Regions from separate parts of the Hominibacterium faecale genome, predicted to be linked through region 4. Evidence: riboswitches for the same ligand, from Rfam matches in the RefSeq annotation. Region 4 holds a riboswitch; each other region holds the start of a gene.
The links. A riboswitch is a leader RNA that binds a small molecule or an ion and turns the genes downstream of it on or off. The one in region 4 is predicted to bind molybdenum cofactor.
Positions count from the first base shown of each region.

Region 1 (2,204 bases), on a different contig from region 4:
TGCCGTTGCTGTTAATCTGTATGTATTCAAATCCTTTGGACCTGGCCATGCGGATGATCTGGGGCAGATCGTCGCGGACAGTGGGCTCCCCTCCTGACAGCTGAATGTTGAAAGGCCGTTCTTCCCCCAGCTCCACCAGCAGATCGAATTTTGCTTCCAGTTCTTTTAAGCTGGGATCGCCCGGTTCCTCCGAATCCATTTCCGCCCTTGCAAAGCAGAAGGGACAATGCTGATTGCACCGCTTGGTAATATCGATCAGCACGCAGCAGGCGGTCTGCAAATGGTTTTCGCAGGTGCCGCAGTGAAGGGGGCATTCATCCTGCCCGCTGCCCTTGGTCATCGCCGTTTTGGGCGGAATATTGACAACCGGATTTTTGATCCAATCCAGATAATCATCTGTGCGGTTTGAAACCAGTGCGCGAAATTCGCCATGTTCTTCACATGTTTTTTCAAAGAATACTTTGCCCTCCCGCTCTGTATAAAAAGCTTTGATCGGCTTTTCACAGACTGGGCATATGCTTTGAACTTCCGATAATCGTTTCATGTTTCTTCTCCTGTTCCTACTCTCCCCCAAACCGGTTGGGGGACAAAGTATCTGTTTTTCATTCTATTATAAATTCCCAAAATGGGCAAGGGGCGACCGAAAATGTTTTGCAGGACCGGGCCGTAAGGCCGCCGGGGAGGTTCGCCGCCGGATCGAAAAGAGGCCGTTTTTACGGCAAATTGTAACAAATTTTTTACAAATTTAAGACAATTCAAATAATAGCTACTTAGTACTGGGCTTGACCGCAAGATTGTACTGAAATCAGGGTTTCCGCGGTTGACAGGCCCCTGAACGAACTGATAAAATGAAAACCGTAGTAACAATTCAATACACAATCCGATTTCCGAGCTCCTACGGCTTTTGAAAAAATGCTATGGAGGCGGAAACGTTGGGTTTATGTGGAAACATATGAGCCTCCCGCGTTTGGAAAGGTTCGTGTACCATTTCGAAACGCACGAAAAGGCCTTTGTTATTGGATGTGAAACGTTAAAGTATGTTCAATTGAAAAATTAATTGGAGGCAAATTATTATGAAATTGAGAAAAATGACGTTAAACATCAATGGTGCCGATCGAATGTTCATCTGTGATCCTGAAAAGGATACTCTGGCTGATGTTGTCAGACGTTTAGGGCTCACAGGTACAAAAGTTGGCTGCGGATCCGGCGTATGCGGTTCTTGTACCGTAATGCTGGACGGCAAACTAGTTCGTTCCTGTACGAAAAAGATCGCTAAGGTCGAAGAGTACAGCGAAGTAGTAACGATTGAAGGAATTGGAGCTCCCAGATATCTCCATCCGATTCAGGTAGCATTTATGCATGCCGGAGCCGTACAATGCGGATTCTGTACTCCAGGATTCATTGTATCGGCCTACGCGCTGCTTCAGGCTAACCCTGATCCGACTAGAGAAGAGGTAAGAGACTGGTTCCAGAAAAACAGAAACATCTGCCGCTGCACAGGCTATAAGCAGATCGTAGATGCTGTCATGAACGCTGCAAAGGTTATGAGAGGCGAATGCGCTCTGGAAGACATTATGGTAAAACTTCCGGAGAACAAAGAATATTACGGCCAGCCGCTGGTTCGTCCCGCTGCTCTGGCAAAGGTATGCGGACTTGCTGATTACGGCGACGACATTGAACTGAAGATGCCGGAGAACACGCTGCATGCCGTACTGGTACAGCCGAAAGTCGCCTTCCACGCAAAACTGAAAGCTATACATAAAGAAGAAGCAGAAAAAATGCCCGGCGTTTACAAGGTTGTTACAGCGGCCGATATCAAAGGCCCCAACAGACTTGGATTCATGCCGTTCACACCGAGAACTCTGGCTACCGGCCAGTCCCACCCAATCCTTGTTGAAGACAAGATCTTTAACTACGGTGATGTTGTAGCTCTGGTTGTAGCCGATACAAAGGCTCACGCCCAGGAAGCGGCAAAGAAAGTTACCATCGATTGGGAACAGCTGCCTGAATACAAGACTTATCTGGAAGCAGCTATGCCGGATGCCATGAGAATACATGACGATCATCCCAACGTATGGTCCGAACAGCCCAACGTTAAGGGCGCAGGACACGATACGCCGGAACTGATCGACGAGGCGCCTTATGTAGTAGAAGGTTCCTTCTATTCATCCAGAGAGCCCCATATGCCGATCGAAGGCGATACA
Region 1 is NZ_JAJAGH010000005.1:245,399-247,602, forward strand. Features, by position in the region: gene LG211_RS06315 (radical SAM protein) at 1-544, opposite strand, end outside; molybdenum cofactor riboswitch at 867-994, shown strand; gene LG211_RS06320 (molybdopterin-dependent oxidoreductase) at 1,074-2,204, shown strand, end outside.
Region 1: another riboswitch for molybdenum cofactor. It lies ahead of LG211_RS06320 (molybdopterin-dependent oxidoreductase); the one in region 4 lies ahead of LG211_RS13320 (ABC transporter substrate-binding protein).

Region 2 (2,204 bases), on a different contig from region 4:
TTCTCATGATCGCCCTTGAGTACAGGAAGCTCGGAGTAAATGTTTTTACCGTATGTATCCGGCATCCAGTCATGGATTTTCTCAGCGTCCGGAGTAACAGCTTCCAGATAATTCATATATTCAGGCAGCGGCTCAAGTTCAACCTTTACTGCGTCTGCCGCGGCTTTTGCATGCGCTCTTGTGTCTGCGCATACCAGCGCAACAACATCACCATAATAAAGGATTTCATCTTCAGCCAAAACGTGATGCGCCTGCTGCATTTCAACCGTTCTTTCTGAGAAAGCATAGGTCATCAGTCTGTTTGCACCTTTTACATCTTCAGCAGTAACAATCTTTACTACGCCAGGCATTTTTTCCGCTTCGCTGCAATCGATGTTGATAATCTTCGCGTGGCTGTACTTTCTTGGCTGAACCAGTTCAACCTTGAGTGTTTCTTCCGGCATGTGCAGTTCTACATCATCACCGTAGTCGCATACACCGCAGGCCTTAGGCATGGCATTGGGTCTGATGAGCGGTTTGCCGTAGAAATCGCCTACATCCTTTGACCAGTCATAAGTAATATCGTCAAATGTCTTTTCTCCGCGCATAATCGCAGCCGCTTCCATAACAGCGTCCACAATCTGCTTGTAACCAGTGCATCTGCAGACATTTCTATGTTTCTGGAACCAATCACGAACATCTTCTCTTGTCGGGTTTGGATTGTCCAGTAGCAGCTGATAAGCAGATACAATAAATCCAGGTACGCAGAATCCGCACTGTACGGCTCCGAGATGTACCCATGCATACTGGAGCGGATGCGGGTTCAGTACTGTTCCGATTCCTTCGATCGTCATAACGGAACTGTATTCTTTAACATTCTTGATCTTTCTGGTACAGGAACGGATTACTTTTCCGTCCAGAATAACAGAGCATGCTCCGCATACGCCGGTACCGCAGCCTACTTTCGTTCCAGTCAGGCCCAGACGACGCAGTACGGATGCCAGCGTGTCCTTTTCGGGATCGCAGATGAACATACGGTCCGCGCCGTTGATGTTCAGGGTCATTTTCTTCAAATTCATAATAGCTTGCCTCCGATTTTTCCAATAAAACTTGTTTTAACTTGGTAACAATCTGAAAAAATAAAGACCCTCCGCTCATTTGTGCGGAAAGGTCTAGGTTGCGATCTGCTCCTCAAAACATATGTACTGCGCAGCTAAAGAAACCCTACATTCCAATCAGCTCGGCTGCTGCATATAAACGACTGCCGCAAAGCTGACGGTTTCGGCCTGGCTGCCAGATCATCCATCCTTTCCAAACACGGGAGGCCCACGCGTTTCCGCAGTGAACCCATTGGTCCCGATTCCATGCGTTCCGCAGCGAAGGAATTCGGGACTCGGATCTCTATCTTATCTGTTACATTGACAACATTTTATCAGTTTGTTCTCCTGTATGTCAACAGGAGAAACCATTATTTTTGTACTATTTTGCGATTTTACTGCAAATCAAGTTGCTAATTTTAAAATCCTTGAGAATTAATCTCATTTATTGTAAATTGGATATTTGTTTTGAGAAAGTTTTTTCTACTACTTTATACCCATTTTATGTCTTCCCGTTTTAACCGTTCCGGGATATGGAAGTATTCTTCCTGCTGGGGATAGCCAGCCATAAAAGCGCCGTAAAAGCTGTTGTTGTCCGGCAGCGGCGGCAGAAGTTCCCGGATCTGGGGGATCGCGTTGCACATTCTTGTCAAATAGCCGGCCCAGCAGGTTCCGATGCCTCTAGCTTGAAGGACCAGTTCGGCAGTGGTCATGGCGATGGCCGTATCGGCCGGCGAATTAATGGCGTTATTTCTTCCATAGCACAGAATCAGTATGGGCGCTGTTCCCATAACCACATTGTTGCCCTCTTCATATTCGCTGGCGATTTCCGGAGATGTTCCCGTTTCTTTCACATAGTCCAATATGTACCCCATCATTTTTTCAATCACCTCTTTGGAATCGATGACCATCCACTTGGCCGGATGCTGGTTTTTGGCGCTGGGCGCCCAGGCTGCCATTTCCAATGCGTGGCGCACCAGCTCCCGGTCGGGCGGCGTCTGCTTGAAATGGCGATAGGATCTTCTGGTCAGGATGTGGTTATCCAAGTCTTCGGCAAAGCCCTGGGAAAGTGCGGGCAAAGTTCGGTCAAGTACAGCCGGTTTGTCATCCCAGCAAATGGCGTTTTGG
Region 2 is NZ_JAJAGH010000012.1:46,769-48,972, forward strand. Features, by position in the region: gene LG211_RS15930 (molybdopterin-dependent oxidoreductase) at 1-1,058, opposite strand, end outside; molybdenum cofactor riboswitch at 1,268-1,390, opposite strand; gene LG211_RS15935 (nitroreductase family protein) at 1,568-2,204, opposite strand, start outside.
Region 2: another riboswitch for molybdenum cofactor. It lies ahead of LG211_RS15930 (molybdopterin-dependent oxidoreductase); the one in region 4 lies ahead of LG211_RS13320 (ABC transporter substrate-binding protein).

Region 3 (2,204 bases), on a different contig from region 4:
GCTTTCCTTTTTTGAGGCCCTTATCCGTATATTTGTTCTTTACTGTGATGCTTGCTTTTATATATTTGCCATTTTTGCTTGTGCTTCTATACAATACATATTTATCCGCACCTGAAACTTTACTCCACTTTGCCGCAGCTTTTCTTTTCCCTGCCTTTACTTTCAAGGCCGGTTTGGAAGGCACCGGCCTTATTGATTTCTTTGCAGAGTAGCTGCCATAAACTTTTTGTCCATTGACAAGCCGATAAGCCCTCACTTTATATGCGTACGTCTTTCCTGTTTTCAGATTTTTTCCGACATAGCTGCGGGCAGTTGTATGTTTTACAGGCTTGTATTTCTTCGATTTTGCGTTATATCGATAGACGGTATAACCATCGGCCTTTGCGGCTTTTGACCAGGTCAGCTTTACACGATTGTAGCTGGACGAAACTGCTTTTAATGATACTTTCGCAATTACGGGAGTTACTTCCACTGGACAGGAAGCCTTCAGATTTGTTCCATCCTTTGTTACTGCCGTAATTGTCGTTTTGCCTGCTTTCATCGCTTTGACTTCACCATTGGAATCAACTACGGCAACTGCTTTGTCTGCCGAAGTCCATGTTACTGCTTTTTCTTTTACATTTTCAGGCTTAATGGCGGCCTTTAATGTTTTAGTCTGGCCTTCTTTTAAGGTTACTTTACTTCCCAGGGAAATGCTCTGTGCAAAAGCATCTGTGGAAAAATGGAAAACAATCTTTTTATCCAGCAATGTCTGTACGCCCATGCCTGACTCAAGGACCAGTACATACTGTGTATTAGCAGCTAATGCGTTAGCAGGAATCTCCAAAAATACATCGAACCCTCTGAGCGGTCCGGAACCAGTTCCCCCGCCATTGGCCAGCCTCTGATGTTTCCAGCCCTTGTAAATCTGAGTACCTGTCAGGACAACCGTGCCGTCCGTCTTCTGAATGCTCATCTTGGGAATAATATTACTAGCCATAATTTGGTCATTGCACTTGGCAGTCTGTGAACCGCCCAGGAAAAATCCAAACTTAATGGGTTGGGTCGGATTTAAAGTTCCCTGAATATAGTTGTCCCAGTATGCGCTAACGGACGTGTCGGTCATAATCGAATAGTTATAGCCATAAGAATTCACATACGGATGGCTATCATCTGCCATACCGCCGTTCTCTTTTTCTATATCTGCCCCATTGAAAAAATACTGTTTTATATTCGTTGTACCATATTGTCCAATTCTGCTATCCTTAGAATTAACGGAAGCATCTATATAGTTTACGAACATGCCCTGGTTCTGTGATGTCTGGGATAGAGCCGTATTCCCTGCTGTGTTTGCGAACGCCATTCCCGGCACCATGACCATGACCATCATCAGGGCCGTTACTACACTGACAGTGATCCTCTTTTTGCCTTTTGCAAGATTCATTTTTCATCCTCCTCGTTCAATATACGAATAAGTTGATAGAACGCCTCACATCTCGAAATGCAAAAGAAGTATCACGCACTTCACTTTAACATTTTAAATCGATAAACTTGTTGCCACAAAAATAAGGAATGCATATAAAAAATAAAACTCTTTCCTAAAAAACGGGAAAGAGTGATTTACCTCTGATACATCATTCCTTTCCAAAACACGGGAGGCAGCACCGTTTCCAGTATTACCCATCGACGCTCAACCATAGGCCAAAGCCTTTAGGTTTTCACGTTCGGAACCATCAATATTTACTTTTATAATCCAAAATTTACTAGATTCAGTTACATTGTATTATAGCTCGTATCTTTTCGCAAGTTTTTTCTTACTTCTTCGATTTTTTTCTTCATTATGAGACATGATGTGCTTTCTTTATCCCTATTATACTACAGCAAACGACAAATTTCCGTTGTCTTACCAACATTTTCTAATCTTTTATAAAAAACGTGGAAATGACGGAATCAAAGATTCCTATTTCCACATGTCGCCCGTAAGGGGGCGACTCTTTGCAAGGTACTGTTGCCGGTAACGTAGTGCGGAAAAACATCCGCTGGCTGATCCCACTGTACACCGTTGGATCTGGAAATTCTTATCAGCCTATTTTTATTTACCAGCTCGCGAATACGTTTTACTTGGCATTTACTTTTGCTTATTTTTGTTCTATGATATATAGAATCTTTGTTAAAGGAGGCGTTTATATGAAGAAACTCGATTGTTTAGGCCAAATCTGCCCCAT
Region 3 is NZ_JAJAGH010000007.1:129,596-131,799, forward strand. Features, by position in the region: gene LG211_RS10255 (fibronectin type III domain-containing protein) at 1-1,423, opposite strand, end outside; molybdenum cofactor riboswitch at 1,601-1,721, opposite strand; gene LG211_RS10260 (sulfurtransferase TusA family protein) at 2,167-2,204, shown strand, end outside.
Region 3: another riboswitch for molybdenum cofactor. It lies ahead of LG211_RS10255 (fibronectin type III domain-containing protein); the one in region 4 lies ahead of LG211_RS13320 (ABC transporter substrate-binding protein).

Region 4 (2,204 bases):
TCAGGATTTACACAGATAACGCCGTACTGGTTGTTGAGCACGCCGCTTGGGTCTTTTTCGCTGACGATCTTCAGCTGGGTATTTTTGCCCACGTTGAGCCAGGTTGCTCGATCGGAAAGGGTGTAGCCCACCATTTCATCGGTCATGGTGATTACATCGCCCATTCCAGCCGCAGCTTCGATATACCAGTCGCCTTTCGGTTCAATCTTTGCCTTTTCCCAAATAGAAAGTTCTTTCTTGTGGGTACCGGAGTCATCTGCCCTGGATACGAACTTTTTTTTCTGGTCCTTAATGGTTGTGAAAGCCTTAATTGCGTCTTCTTTTGCGTTCTTTTCGATAGCCGCCGGATCATCCTTTGGTCCCAGTACAACAAAGTCATTGTACATAACGTCCAGTCTTCCGTCTTTGTCCGCATGGCCGCCTTCCACATATTCCTTTTCAGCAGCAGGTGAGTGTACGAGCAGTACGTCTGCTTCGCCCTTTTCGCCCATTGCCATGGCTTCGCCGGATCCTACGGATACAACGTCAACTTTGTAGCCGCTTTCCTTCTCGAATTCAGGCAGAATCGAATCTAAAAGTCCGCTGTCCTTGGTGCTGGTGGTGGTTGCCAAAATCAGCTTGGGATTGGCCGGTTCCTTGGCCGCTTCTTTGTCGTCTCCGCTGCCGCATGCACTCAGCATAGCTGCTGTGGAAAATACCATCATCAGCGCCAGCACGCATGCAAACACTCTCTTCTTACTTCTCATTTTTTCTCCTCCTCAGTAACAAAAATAATTTACCCAAAAAACAGAACAAAAAACCTTTCATTGCATTGAAATGAAAGGTTATATTCTGTATTTTGACATACATCGTATTCCTTTCCACACTGGGAGGCCGGAGAGTTTCCTCTAGGACCCTGAACGGTCAAGTGCCATGCGCCTTTTGCTGCGGACGGTTAGGCTGTATTGACTCGGAACATTTTCTATTCAGTTGTAAGGATCATTTTGGGCAATGATCCGGCCCGCTGCGTCATCTCAGCAGCCATTGGTATTTTCGCATGAAATCAACCCGTCTGTCAAGACAAATTACCATAAAACTATCATAATTCCCCTTAGATTCAAACATCTTCCACATTCAGATCAGAATCGAATCACTTCATATTCCTGATTGAGCAGATCGATGGTCAGCAGACGATTGCGCAAAATCTGTGGTTTTCCAAGGAGCACCTTTACGGTCTCCGCCACTTGGACCGCTGCTACCATTGCAGGCGTGAAGCTTGGGTTTCCAGTTTCCTGCTCGGCACCTTTATTAGAACCAGCAGGGTAGATTTTATCAAAGAGGTCGTCCCCCGGCATGATCACCGCGGCCTGCCCATGCCAGCCGGCGATGGCACCGTGAACCAACGGGAGCTTTTGCTCCCGGCATCCTTGTTCCAAAAGACGTCTGGCCTTTATATTATCCAAAGCATCGACAACGGCATCATAACGATCCGTTATAATGCCGTCCACATTGTTCTCGTCAATATAATGACACAAAGGATGGATCTGCACCTCTGAGTTGACCATTTTAATCCTCTCCTGAGCTTCCAGGGCTTTGTAGCGTCCAAGTGTCCTTTCTGTAGAGAGAAGCTGCCTGTTCAAATTGCTGGCTGAAAAAACGTCTCCGTCCACGGCTGTAATTTGACCCACTCCCAGTCTGGCCAGACCCTCGATTACATGGCCTCCCAAGCCGCCGCAGCCAGCTACCAAAACCCAAGAGTTTCGCAGTTTCTCGTTTTCTGCCAGTGAAATTGTACCGATATTTCTCTCGTATCTATCAGCAGTCATCATTCAATGATCCTTCTTACGGCTAGAATTGGTTTATAAGTCGCCTTGCTGATTTTAATCCCGTCCGTAGGATTGCTGGCGTGGACGATCTGACCGCCTCCCATATAAAGCGCTACGTGGCCGTCATAACAGATAATATCACCTGGTTTTGCCTCGCTGTAGGATACCCCTCTTCCGCAGGAGCGCTGAGCGCTGGAGGAATGGGGAAGCTTGATGCCGAATTTGGCATACACACTCATGGTAAAACCGGAACAATCGGTGCCGTTTGTCAGGCTGGAACCACCGTACACATACGGGTTGCCGACAAACTGCAAGGCATAATCCACGACTGCCTGTCCTTTATTGGTCGTAACCGGGGGTTTGGTTTCCTTATCCGGAGGAGTGGTTGGCTCCTTCTCG
Region 4 is NZ_JAJAGH010000009.1:62,072-64,275, forward strand. Features, by position in the region: gene LG211_RS13320 (ABC transporter substrate-binding protein) at 1-746, opposite strand, end outside; molybdenum cofactor riboswitch at 838-967, opposite strand; gene LG211_RS13325 (HesA/MoeB/ThiF family protein) at 1,119-1,808, opposite strand; gene LG211_RS13330 (NlpC/P60 family protein) at 1,805-2,204, opposite strand, start outside.